4 regions of the Novosphingobium pituita genome follow, and region 3 is predicted to be linked to each of the others. Evidence: predicted binding sites of a transcription regulator. Region 3 holds the regulator's gene; each other region holds the start of a gene.

Region 1 (3,205 bases), 1.1 Mb from region 3:
CGACGAGATCAGCGGACAGATCGATCCCCAGAATTTGTGCGCCCGCGCGCCGCTGGGCAAGCGCCAGGGTCAGTTCACCTGCGCCACAGCCCAGATCGAGCACCCGCGTGCCCGGTTCGCGCCCGATGGCCTCCAACAGGGCCGGTGTCAGCCCCGAAAACGAGAGGTCGGTGCGCTGCCATTCCTGCGACCAGGCACGGCCAACGCCGCCCTGCCAATCCGTTGCTTGGGTCATGGTCCTTCTTCCCGCCCTCCGCACCCCCGGTCAAGTCAAAGCCGCGGGACGGGCTGCGGTCGCTTCGCGAATTCGGGATTCAAGGAAAAACTTTGAAGAACAAGGGATATCGAAGGGGGCAAGGCCCCCTTCACCCCATTATCTTTGGCAGGCGTTGCACTGGTGGCCATGCCAGGTGTGGCCGCGGGCACCTGCACCCGATCCTCTCCACGGTGTGGGGAGGATCGGGGAGTGATTAGGCGTTGTCTTCGGTTTCGGGCTCGGGTTCGGCCATCAGGCCTTCGGCGACCTGTTCGGTGCGGGCGCGGATGGCCGATTCCAGACGGTCGCGCACTTCGGGGTTGTCCCGCAGGAACTTCTTGGCGTTCTCGCGGCCCTGACCGATGCGGATCGAATCATAGCTGAACCACGCGCCCGACTTCTCGACAAGCTTGGCCTTGACCCCCAGATCGATCATTTCGCCGATCTTGGAAATGCCTTCGCCGTACATGATGTCGAATTCGACCTGCTTGAAGGGCGGAGCGACCTTGTTCTTGACGACCTTCACGCGGGTGGTGTTGCCGGTGATCTCGTCACGGTCCTTGACCTGCCCGGTGCGGCGGATGTCGAGACGCACCGACGCATAGAACTTGAGCGCGTTGCCGCCCGTGGTGGTTTCCGGGTTGCCGTACATCACGCCGATCTTCATGCGCACCTGGTTGATGAAGATCACCATGCAGCGCGAACGGCTGATCGAGCCGGTCAACTTGCGCAGGGCCTGGCTCATCAGGCGGGCCTGAAGGCCGACGTGGCTGTCGCCCATCTCGCCCTCGATTTCAGCGCGGGGAACGAGCGCCGCAACCGAGTCGACCACCAGCACGTCGATCGCGTTCGAGCGCACCAGCGTATCGGTGATTTCAAGCGCCTGTTCGCCAGTATCGGGCTGAGAGACGAGCAGGTCGTCGATGTTGACGCCCAGCTTCTTGGCATAGATCGGGTCGAGCGCGTGTTCGGCGTCGACGAAAGCCGCCGTGCCGCCCGCCTTCTGCGCCTCGGCGATGACGTGGAGCGCCAGCGTGGTCTTGCCCGAGCTTTCCGGCCCGTAGATTTCGACGATGCGGCCACGCGGCAGGCCGCCAATGCCCAGCGCAATGTCCAGCCCGAGCGACCCGGTCGGAATCGACTCGATCTGCATCGTTTCTTTCGAGCCCAGCTTCATCACCGAGCCCTTGCCGAACGCGCGGTCGATCTGGGCCAGCGCGGCGTCGAGCGCCTTCTGACGATCCATGTCTTTTTCTGTGCCTTCCTGAATGAGCTTGAGCTGCGCCGCCATGGCTGCTTCTCCCTGCCTAGAGATGGGTGACACGAACCGTCAACACAAGCCCACACGTACCCACTTTGTTCTTCAAGAACAAGAGTGGAACGATCATTTCCCTCCACACTGGCCGAAAATCATCGGAAACACCCGCCGATACGGCGTTTTACAAGCCTTCGCCAATCAGCAGATGCCCCGGAACGCAGCCCGAAGAGGCTGGCGCAGGCGGTGGAAAAAATGCTTCCACCTTGGCGGAACCGGCCTGCCCACACCGACTCAACCGCGCAGTACGTGCTCCACCGCCGCCACGATCTGCGCGACCGAGAACGGTTTGGCGAGGAAATGCATGTTGGGAATGTCGATCTCGCGGCGCAACTGCTCCTCGGCATAGCCCGACATGAACAGCACCGGCAGGTCGGGCCTGATCCGGCGGATCTCGCGCGCCATGGCCGGGCCGTCCATCGAGGGCATCACCACGTCCGACACGACCAGATCGATGTCCTCGCCCAGCCCGATCAGGCGCGAGAGGGCTTCGAGGCCATCCTCGCCATCAGCAGCCGTCGTCACGTCATAGCCCTGACGAACCAGCGCGCGTTCGGCCACCGCGCGCACGGTGTCCTCGTCCTCGACCAGCAGCACGCGCCCGCCCCCGGTCCATTCCGTGCGCCGCGCCTCGCCCTTGGCCTTGGGCGCCTCGGCGGCCAGATCCGCCGGATCGGGAACGTGGACGGGCAGGTAGATCGTGAAGCGCGTGCCCTTGCCCACTTCGCTGTCGGCAAAGATGAAGCCGCCCGACTGCTTGACGATGCCATAGACCGTCGAAAGCCCGAGGCCCGTGCCCTTGCCCTTTTCCTTGGTGGTGAAGAACGGTTCGAAGATCTTGCCGATCTGCGAGGGCTTGATCCCGTGGCCGGTGTCCTCGACGACGAGCGCGGTATAGTCGGCAATCGGCAGGATTTCGCTGCGCATGGCGCGCACGTCCGCCGCGCTGACCCGACGGGTCATGATCCGCAAGGTGCCGCCCGCCTTCGTGTCGGTGCCGTTGGCGGTCATCGCATCGCGCGCATTGACTGCCAGATTGAGCAGGACCTGTTCGAGCTGCATCGGATCGGCGCGCACGAGGCCCAGATTGCGGTCGTGGGTGACTTCCAGCTGGATCTTCTCGCCCAGCAGACGCTTCAGCAGGGTCGAAACTTCGGCCACGACATCAGGCAGTTGCAGCACTTCGGGGCGCAGCGTCTGCTGGCGCGAGAAGGCCAGCAACTGCCGGGTGAGTGAGGCGGCGCGGTTGGAATTGGCCTTGATCTGCTGGATGTCGTCGTAATCGCTGTCGCCGGGGGTGTGGCGCATCAGGATCAGGTCGCAATAACCGATGATCGCGGTCAGCACGTTATTGAAATCGTGGGCGACACCGCCCGCCAGCTGACCCACCGCCTGCATCTTGGTGGCCTGGGCGATCTCGCGCTTGAGGCGGGCTTCCTCGGTCGAATCCTTGATGCTGAGCAGGACCGTCCCCTCGCCCAGCCCGCGCACGCCCGCAAGACTGACCGAGACCGGCTCCTGCGGCGCGCTGTGCAGCCGCACCGCCACGTCGCCTGCCGTGGGCGCCCCTTGGGCATAGCGACGCACCGCATCGGCCAGCGCGCCCTTGTCCTCGCGGATCACCAGATCGGACG
Region 2 (3,205 bases), 490 kb from region 3:
CCCTCGCCGCCCACCAGCGCCTGCTGTGGGAACCGCTGGTGACGATGGCCGAAGCCCGCCTCGGCGTTGAATTCGTGCGCGTCTGCGGGATCATCCACAAGCCGCAGAGCCCCGCCACGATGGCCGCGCTGCGCGGCGAACTCGAAGCGCTTTCGCCCTTCGCGCTGGCCGCCCTCCACAACACCGCCTCGCTCTCGGCCTCGCTGATCGTGGGCCTTGCCGCGCTCGATCCCCAGGCCGACCTCGTCGCGCTGTGGGACGCGGCGAGCGCCGAGGAAGACTGGCAGGCCAGCCTCTGGGGCAAGGACGAGGAAGCCCTCGCCCGCCGCACCCGCCGGGGTGAAGCCTTCGCCCAGGCCGCCCGCTTCGCCCATCTCGCCGGCTGCTAATTCGAAATTCGCCTGAAGGCGAATTTCGGTTCGGCACCGGCCCGCTCCCCCACCCGGCCTCCCATAGGGTACTATCGTAGGGAGGCCGGGTGGGGGAGCGGGCCGGTGCCGAACGATCCGAAACAAAGTTTCGGATCACCCACAAATCAAGCCCTCCTTGCGAGTCGCTCCTACAAGGCTTATCTTTCTTCCATGGCTATCCGCGAAATCCTTGAAGTCCCCGATCCGCGCCTGAAGCAGATCTCGGCCCCGGTCGAAGCGTTCGACGACGACCTGCGCACCCTCGTGGCCGACATGTTCGACACGATGTACGACGCGCCGGGCATCGGCCTTGCCGCGATTCAGGTCGGCGTTCCGCTGCGCGTGCTGGTGATCGACCTCCAGCCCGAAGACGAAAATGCCGAGCCCGAGCATTGCCACGACCACGGCTGCGGCCATTCGCACCGTCCGTCGATCCGCGAGCCGCGCGTCTTCATCAACCCGGAAATCCTCGATCCGTCGGAAGACCAGACGATCTATCAGGAAGGGTGCCTCTCGGTGCCCGAGATCTATGCCGACGTGAAGCGCCCCTCGCGCATCCGCGCGCGCTGGCAGGATCTGGACGGCCAGACCCACGAGGAAGCCCTCGACGGCTTGCTGGCCACCTGCCTCCAGCACGAGATGGACCACCTCGAAGGCATCCTGTTCATCGACCACCTCTCGCGCCTCAAGCGCCAGATGGCGCTCAAGAAGCTCGACAAGCTGCGCAAGGCCGCCTGAGGGGCCTCCACAGCAAACACGAAAAGCCCGCCGTTTTGGCGGGTTTTTTGTTGCCCTGTGGCGACTTGCCGAGTTGCGCGACTCTCCCGATTGCCCTACGTTCCCCCTCTGTTCTGAAATGGAGGCCGTGTGGGCGCGCTTGTTTTCGTGATTGTGGCTCTGGTCGTGGGGGCCGGTCTCGGCTGGTTTCTGGGCACGCGCCCTCTGGCGCAGGCGCAGGCAGATGCCCGCACCGCGCAGGGGCAGGTCAAGGCCATGGCCATCGATCTGGCGACAATGGCCGAACGCACGCGCCAGAGCGAACAGGTCGCAATGCAGCGCGATGCCCTGCGTAGCGAGCGCGACAGCCTCTCGGCCCAGCTCGCCGCCGCCCATGAACGCGCGCACGAGGCCGACGCCTTGCGCGACGCGCTGCACGCCGCGCGCGAACAGCGCGAGGATCTGGCCGCGCAAGTCGCCCGGCTCACCGCCGATGCGCTCCATTTCGACGAGCAGAAGCGCCTGCTGATCGCCTCGCAGGAGGCGCTGCGCCGCGAGTTCGAGAACGCAGGCAACAAGGTTCTGGAAAAGGCGCAGGAAACCTTCCTCGCCCGCGCACAGGAACGCTTCGTCCAGAGCGAGGAAAAGTCCGCCCAGGCCCTCGCCGCGCTGCTCGCCCCGGTCGACCAGCGGCTCAGGAGCTATGAGGAACAGGTCAGCCGCCTCGAAAAGGAGCGCGTCGACGCCTTCGGCAACCTCACCGGCCTGATCCAGTCGATGCGCGAAGGGCAGGAACAGGTCCGGGCCGAGGCCGCGCGGCTGGGCAATTCGCTGCGCAACGCGCCCAAGGCGCGCGGGCGCTGGGGCGAACAGCAATTGCGCAACGTGCTCGAACAGTGCGGATTGTCCGAGCACACCGACTTCATCACCGAACATTCGGTCGATACCGACGAAGGCCGCCTGCGCCCGGACGCCATCGTGAAGATTCCGGGCAACAAGCTGCTGGTGATCGACGCCAAGGTCTCGCTCAACGCCTATCAGGATGCCTTCGAGGCGGTGGACGACGCCGCGCGCGCGGCGGCGCTGACCGCCCATGTGCAATCGATGCGCAACCACATCCAGACGCTGGGCACCAAGGCCTACCAGAGCCAGTTCGAGGACGCGCCCGACTATGTGCTGATGTTCGTGCCGGGCGAACACTTCATCGCCGCGGCCCTCGAACGCGATCCCTCGCTGTGGGACTTTGCATTCGAGCGCAAGGTGCTGCTGGCCTCGCCCACCAACCTCGTGGCGATCTGCCGCACGGTCGCGCAAGTCTGGCGGCAGGACGGCCTCGCCCGCGAGGCGCGCGAAATCGGGCGCATGGGCGGCGAACTTTACGACCGCATCCGCGTGGCCGCCGAGCACCTCAAGCGCGTGGGCTCGGGCCTCGAATCGGCGGTGACCAACTACAACAAGTTCGTCGGCAGCTTCGAGCGCAACGTGCTCTCCTCGGCCCGCCGCATGCGCGAGAAGCACATCGAGATTTCCAGGGAAATCGAGGAAGCCCCGCTGGTCGAAACCGCGCCGCGCTATGGCGCCGCCGATGTCGTGCCGGAATCGGGGCCAGAACCGGTCGCGGAACCGACCCTTGCACCATCCGTTGCCCTCGAACACAGTCCCGAACAGGCAGCAGCAGGATAGGCAAGACACCATGAGGCGCGGCAGGACGAGGCCCGGCAGGACAAGGGCAACGGCACTTTCATTGGCCTTGTGCGCCGCGCTGGCCGGATGCGGCCCGGACAAGACCACAGAGGATGGCTCCACGCAGGAAAGCCCCTCTGCCGTGCCCGGCCCGTCCTCTGCCCCCGAAGCCGCCGCTTCGCCCGAACCTTCCGCCCGTCCGGCCCCTTCCCCCCCGTTCGTCGCCGCCGACACCGCCTCGGCCCTGCCGGCCATGGCGCTGCCGCCGCGTGACGATTGCGCGGGCCAGCCGGGCTGGGCCGAGTTTCGCGCCCGGCTCGCCGCTGCGGTCGCCACGCGCGACGCACAGGCCCTCGCGGACCTGTCCGCGCGCGATGTCACGCTCGATTATGGCG
Region 3 (3,205 bases):
GGCATGATCATCGAGGCCGTCCGCCTGATCGCCAAGCGCGGCGGCAAGTCGGGCGACTGGACCTGCCCCGAGTGAGACATTTCCCGTGACCAATCCCGTTCCCCAGGGGCGCCCGCGCAAGCCCCCGCTCGCGCTTGAAGAGGCGCAGGCCCGCCTGATCGCGCTCGCCCCGCGCGTGGCCATCGAACACATCGCCAGCGCCGAATGCCTCGGCCACTATCTGGCAGGCCCCCTGCTGGCCGAGCGTACCCAGCCCGCCACCGCCCTTTCGGCGATGGACGGCTATGCCCTGCGTCAGGCCGACATGCCCGGCCCGTGGGAAGTCGTGGGCGAAAGCGCCGCCGGGCATCCGTTCACCGGTACGGTCGGGCCGGGTGAGGCCGTCCGCATCAGCACCGGCGCGGCCCTGCCTGCCGGGGCCGACATGGTCCTGCTTCAGGAAGACACGGCTCGCCACGGCGATCAGGTGGCCTTCACCGGAACCCCGCCAGACCCGCTCGGGCGCCATATCCGCCCCTCGGGCATGGACTTTGCCACCAGCCATCCCCTGCTCGAATCCGGCACCCGCCTGGGGCCCGCCCAGATCGCGCTGGCCATCGCCGCAGGTCACTCCCACCTGCCCGTCCACCGTCCCCTTACCGTCGCGGTGATCGACAGCGGCGACGAACTGGCCGCCCCCGGCCACCCGCTGCTCCCCCACCAGATCCCGGCCAGCAATGGCCCGATGCTGGCGGCCATGGCATCGAGCCTGCCGGTCAAGGTCACCCGTATCGGCCCCGTGCCCGACCGCCTCGATGCACTGGCCAGCGCGCTCGACACCGCGCGCGAGGCCGACATCGTGGTAACCAGCGGCGGCGCCTCGGTCGGCGATCACGACCTCGTGCGCCCCGCCCTCGAAGCCATTGGCGCCAGCCTCGATTTCTGGCGGGTTGGGATCAAGCCGGGCAAGCCGATCCTCGTCGGACGCCGCCCGCGCGAGCACCAGTCGCAAGTGATCCTCGGCCTTCCGGGCAATCCGGCCTCGGCCTTCGTGACCGCACACCTGTTCCTGCTGCCGCTGCTGCGCGCCACGCTGGGCGCCGCCCACCCCCTGCCCCGCCCGCTGATGGTGCCGCTGGGCGAAGCCATGCCTGCAGGGGGCAGCCGCACCGAATTTTTGCGCGGACAATGGGATGGCCGCAAGGTCATGCTCGACCCGTTGCAGGATTCGGGCGCACTCTCGCCCATCGCACGGGCCAATTGCCTCGTGCGCCGCGAAGCGCGCGCGCCAATGCAGCCAGAAGCGAGTGAAGTGCCGATCTATCTGCTCGATTGTGGCGGATTTGCTTGACGGGTTCGGTTTGGTTGCTTATTCGTTCCGCATTCGTTCGCCAAAGGAGACTTGCGGATGCTTACGCGCAAGCAGCACGAACTGCTCTCGTTCATTCAGACGCGGCTTGATGCGTCCGGCATCTCCCCCTCGTTCGAGGAAATGAAGGAGGCGCTCGACCTCAAGTCGAAATCAGGCGTCCACCGCCTGATCTCCGCGCTGGAAGAACGCGGCTTCATCCGCCGCCTGCCCAACCGCGCCCGCGCCCTCGAAGTGATCCGCGAGCCCGAGAGCCTGGCCACCAAGGCACCGTCGCGTGCCCGCGCCACGAGTGCCGCCCCGGCAAGCACGCCCCCGCTGCGCAAGCCCGCCAACGACGTGGTCGAAATCCCGCTTCATGGCCGGATCGCCGCAGGCATGCCGATCGAGGCGATCGAGGGCAGCGCCATGCTTCCCGTGCCTGCCGCCCTGCTCGGCTCGGGCGAACATTATGCGCTCGAAGTTTCAGGCGATTCGATGGTCGACGCCGGCATTCTCGATGGCGATGTCGCGCTTGTGCGCCGCACCAATGTCGCCCGCGATGGCGAGATCGTGGTTGCCCTCATCCATGGCGAGGAAGCCACGCTCAAGTATTTGCGCCACGAACGCGGCCGCATCCGCCTCGACCCGGCCAATGCCGCCTACGAACCGCAATTCTACGCCGAAAGCGAGATCGAGGTACAGGGCAAGCTCGCCGGTCTCCTGCGCCGCTACCACTGAGCGAAACCGGTTGCAGGGGGCTGGCAGTCGCCTCAGAAGACCCTGCCAGCCCCCTGCACTTCCTTCGTTTCAAAGGTGCTTTTTGCCATGACGACCACGCTCCTGTTCGGCCCCTCGTTCAAGGATAATCTCGCCCGGCTTCCCGCCATCGACGGCGTGGCCCGGATCGACCTGTTCGACGCCAATGGCACACTTGCAGGCAGCATTGCCAACCAGCCGGGCCAGCAGGGCTCGCTCGCGGTCTACCAGTATCTGAAGACGCGCTTTGCCACGCTCGACGCGCAGGCTGCCGAACTCGGCCTCGAAATCTTTGCCGAACATACCCCCGGCGCGCGCACCACGCCCGGCGCCCACCCCAATATCGACCGCCTGATCGCGATTGCCGGGGGCGCCCCGGCCCTGTCGCTGGAAATCATCCCCGCCTGAAGGGAGCAGGTCCCGTATCCGCGTCAGGCGGCACGGGACCTGACCATGCTCAGCCCAGGCGCCAGTCCCAGCCCAGCGGATCGCCGTCCATCGCCTCGACCCCCTGCGTGGCCAGATCGTCGCGCAGGGCATCGCTGCGCGCGAAATCCTTGTCCGCACGGGCCGCGCGGCGTTCGTCGAGCACGGCTGTAATCGCCTCGGGCGTGATTGTCGCGCCCTTGGGCGTCAGGCGCAGGTCGGTGCGCGCCAGAGTGGTCAGTTGCAGGCCCAGCACCGCGTCGAGCGCGCCGATCGCTGCCAGCTTGAGCGCCGGATCGACCTTCTTGAGCGCGATCACCTCGTCCATCACCGTGAGCGCCACGGCGGTATTGAGATCATCGGAAATCGCCGCGTCGAAGCGTTCGACCAGCGGCGCGATCTTCGCATGGCGCTCCCAGCCCTCGCCCGAAGCGCCAGCCTCGACCCGCTCGCGCAGTTGCGCAACAGCCATGACCATCCGCTTGAGGCGCGTGAGCGCGGCGCCAAGGCCCTCCCACGAGAATTCCAGTTCGCTGCGATAGTGCGCCTGAAGGCACAGCAGGCGATAGGCGAGCGGGTGGTAGCCCTTGTCGATCAGCAGTTGCAGGCGCAGGAACTCGCCCGAAGACTTGCTCATCTTGCCCGAGCGTTCGACGAGGAAGTTGTTGTGCATCCACGTCCGCGCGCCCGAAT
Region 4 (3,205 bases), 640 kb from region 3:
ACTTTTCGCGCAGCAGCTTTTCCAGATAGGGGTTCTTGACCACGAACGAGCCCGAGAGGGTCTTGTGCGTGTAGATGTTGGCCGGGATCGGCTCGATGCAGGCCGAGGTGCCGCCGCAGATGATCGAGATCGACGCGGTCGGCGCGATCGCCATCTTGCACGAGAAACGCTGCATGGAGCCCATGTCGGCCGCGTCGGGGCAGGGGCCGCGTTCCTGGGCCAGCAGCAGCGAGGCCTCGTCGGCCTTGGCGGCGATGTGGCGGAACATCTTGAGGTTCCAGGCCTTGGCCATGGCCGATTCGAAGCCGATGCCCTTCTTTTGCAGGAACGAGTGGAAGCCCATCACGCCCATGCCGACCGAGCGTTCGCGCGCTGCCGAATACTTGGCGCGGGCCATTTCGTCGGGCGCGCGGTCGATGAAGTCCTGAAGCACATTGTCGAGGAAACGCAGCACGTCTTCGACAAAGCGCTTGTCGCCCTGCCATTCGTCCCAGGTTTCCAGGTTGAGCGACGAGAGGCAGCAGACCGCGGTGCGGTCGTTGCCCAGATGGTCGATGCCGGTGGGCAGGGTGATTTCCGAGCACAGGTTCGAGGTCGAGACCTTGAGGCCCAGTTCGCGATGATGCGCGGGCATCATGCGGTTCACCGTGTCGTTGAAGACGATATAGGGCTCGCCCGTGGCGAGGCGCACTTCGACCAGCTTCTGGAACAGCGAGCGCGCATCGAGCTTGTTGCGCACCGAGCCGTCCTTGGGGCTGCGCAGGGCAAATTCGGTGCCGTCGCGCACGGCTTCCATGAATTCGTCGGACAGCAGCACGCCGTGGTGCAGGTTGAGGGCCTTGCGGTTGAAGTCGCCCGACGACTTGCGGATTTCGAGGAACTCCTCGATCTCGGGGTGCGAGATGTCGAGGTAGCAGGCCGCCGAGCCACGGCGCAGCGAGCCCTGGCTGATCGCCAGCGTCAGGCTGTCCATCACGCGCACGAACGGAATGATGCCGCTGGTCTTGCCGTTGAGGCCGACGTTCTCGCCGATCCCGCGCACATTGCCCCAGTACGTGCCGATGCCGCCCCCGCGCGAGGCGAGCCAGACGTTCTCGTTCCAGGTCTTGACGATGCCTTCGAGGCTGTCCTCGACCGAGTTGAGGTAGCACGAGATCGGCAGGCCCCGCCCGGTGCCCCCGTTCGAGAGAACCGGCGTTGCGGGCATGAACCAGAGGTTCGAGATATAGTCGTAGAGACGCTGGGCATGGGCCGCATCGTCGGCATAGGCGTCGGCCACGCGGGCAAACAGATCCTGATAGGTCTCGCCGGGCAGCAGGTAGCGGTCGTCGAGGGTTTCCTTGCCGAACGCGGTCAGCTTGGCATCGCGCGAGGCGTCGGTGCGGATCGTGAAGCGGCGGGGATTGACCGCCTTGGAATCGAGCGGCTGGGCAGCCGGGGGCGCGCTGGCGAGCAGCGCCGCCGAGGCCGCAGCGGCCAGATCGGCGGCGGCAGCCTCGACCGCAGCGGTCGCGGCGTTGTTTGGGCCGGTGTTGTTTGGAGCAGCCTTGGCGGCCTTGGCCGCCTTCCTGGTGGAGGGTGCCTTTTCCGGGGCCTTGTCGTCAGCCATCATGGTCGTACCCTTTTCCGCTGCCTGAGCGCCATTGTTGCGCTCCATCGCGGCCAGGCCGCCTTCCAGTCCCAGTTCGTCCTGCGCCATCACCCAAGCCAATCCATCGTTTGCATCTCCGGTCCGCAAGTCCATGGTCGTTCCCCGTTGTTCACGAGGTCCGCCCTTGTCCGACGGACCGGATCAAAAGACACCCGTTCACAGGCCGCGTGGCAGCAGGTGCTGCCTGCAACGGCCCAGACCGCGACAGCCCCTGCCAGAGCCTCATCGGAGCCATCGCTCGTTCGAAGCCTTCGCAAGGGTCATGCCAAAATCGAAACAGAAGAAGAACGATACGCCTCCTTCCGTCATGGTGCAGTGCCGCACGAGCCCAAAAACGCAGCGACGCCAACGGGTCCGCCGATTGGCGGATGGTCCGTGTCCCCCTTGCGGGGTCTCCCGACGTCTGACTAGGTTTGGTTGGTGGCGATCACTGCGACCACAACAGGTGGTGTAGTATGGGTATCTTTTCGCCCGCGCAAGAGGGTTCGATCCCTATCCGGGTGGGCGCGAAGATAAGCGGGCAAGGCGTGAGCGGGCGCGACGCGCGGCAATCCTTGGCGAACGAAGGATGCAAGGGGAAATTGCCCTTCGCGAAATATATTTTTCGAGTGCGTTTATCCCCGGCATAGTGGTTTACGCAGCCAATGCAAAAAACAGGAAAGGTGATGCCCCTTGGGTGATATTCTCTCGATGTTGCTTTCGGGTCTGCTGGTGGGGTTGGCCGCCCGCGTGCTCTATCCCGGCGCGGTCGACATGGGGCTGGCGCGCACGATCCTGCTGGGGATCGGCGGGGCGCTGGTGGCGGGGCTGGCTTCGAGCCTGGCCGGGCGCGGCACGGTGGGCGAAGGGTTCAACCGGGCCGGGTGCCTGGCCTCGGTGGTGGGCGCGCTCGTGCTGATCTATCTGGGCCGCCATTTCTGGTAGGCGGCGTTTACGGGAGTGAAATCCGGCGGGATTTGGATTTTATAATCCCGCCGGATTTCATTCAGTCCTCCCTGTGCGGTGGGCACAAGGGGGCTGGCAAGGGTGTTTCTCAGTTGGGAACCAGAATCGTCTCGCGCGCGGCGGGCTGGGCCTCGGGGTAGTCCTGGTTGTAGTGCAGGCCCCGGCTTTCGCGGCGGGCGCGGGCGCTTTTCACGATGAGGTCGGCAGCCTGGAGCAGGTTGCGCAGCTCGATCAGGTCGGCGGTCACGCGCACGTTGCCGTAGTACTCGTTGACCTCGTTCTTGAGCAGCTTGATGCGGTGCGCGGCGCGTTCGAGGCGCTTGTTGGTGCGCACGATGCCCACATAGTTCCACATGAAGCGGCGCAGTTCGGTCCAGTTCTGCTTGATCACCACTTCCTCGTCGGAATCGGCGACCCGGCTGTCGTCCCACGCGCGCACGTCGGGCGGGGGGGCGAAATCGTCCCAGCGGGCCAGAATGTCGCGCGCGGCCGCATCGCCGAACACGAAGCATTCGAGCAGGCTGTTCGAGGCCAGGCGATTGGCCCCGTGGAGCCCGCTTTCCGAGCATTCGCCCACCGCATAGAGCCCGGCCAGATCCGTCCGGCCCG

What was found. Region 3 encodes LexA, which represses DNA repair genes until DNA is damaged. Its sites were predicted from a motif close to GTTCCNCNCTTGTTCT; they were not measured.
Region 1: recA (recombinase RecA) is a predicted target of LexA. The motif match lies at 1,623-1,638, and genes of this name have one in related genera.
Region 2: SBI20_RS07600 (DNA recombination protein RmuC) is a predicted target of LexA. The motif match lies at 1,248-1,263, and genes of this name have one in related genera.
Region 4: SBI20_RS08280 (ribonucleoside-diphosphate reductase subunit alpha) is a predicted target of LexA. The motif match lies at 1,930-1,945, and genes of this name have one in related genera.

What each region holds. Positions count from the first base shown of each region.
Region 1 is NZ_BTFW01000001.1:67,782-70,986, reverse strand. It holds gene SBI20_RS00310 (class I SAM-dependent methyltransferase) at 1-235, opposite strand, end outside; gene recA (recombinase RecA) at 471-1,547, opposite strand; gene SBI20_RS00300 (hybrid sensor histidine kinase/response regulator) at 1,806-3,205, opposite strand, start outside.
Region 2 is NZ_BTFW01000001.1:1,636,582-1,639,786, forward strand. It holds gene SBI20_RS07590 (ATP12 family chaperone protein) at 1-389, shown strand, start outside; gene def (peptide deformylase) at 582-1,148, shown strand; gene SBI20_RS07600 (DNA recombination protein RmuC) at 1,278-2,810, shown strand; gene SBI20_RS07605 (hypothetical protein) at 2,872-3,205, shown strand, end outside.
Region 3 is NZ_BTFW01000001.1:1,147,131-1,150,335, forward strand. It holds gene moaC (cyclic pyranopterin monophosphate synthase MoaC) at 1-75, shown strand, start outside; gene SBI20_RS05475 (molybdopterin molybdotransferase MoeA) at 86-1,330, shown strand; gene lexA (transcriptional repressor LexA) at 1,388-2,068, shown strand; gene SBI20_RS05485 (DUF2322 family protein) at 2,156-2,494, shown strand; gene cysS (cysteine--tRNA ligase) at 2,544-3,205, opposite strand, start outside.
Region 4 is NZ_BTFW01000001.1:1,789,643-1,792,847, reverse strand. It holds gene SBI20_RS08280 (ribonucleoside-diphosphate reductase subunit alpha) at 1-1,699, opposite strand, end outside; gene SBI20_RS08275 (GlsB/YeaQ/YmgE family stress response membrane protein) at 2,324-2,575, shown strand; gene nadB (L-aspartate oxidase) at 2,685-3,205, opposite strand, start outside.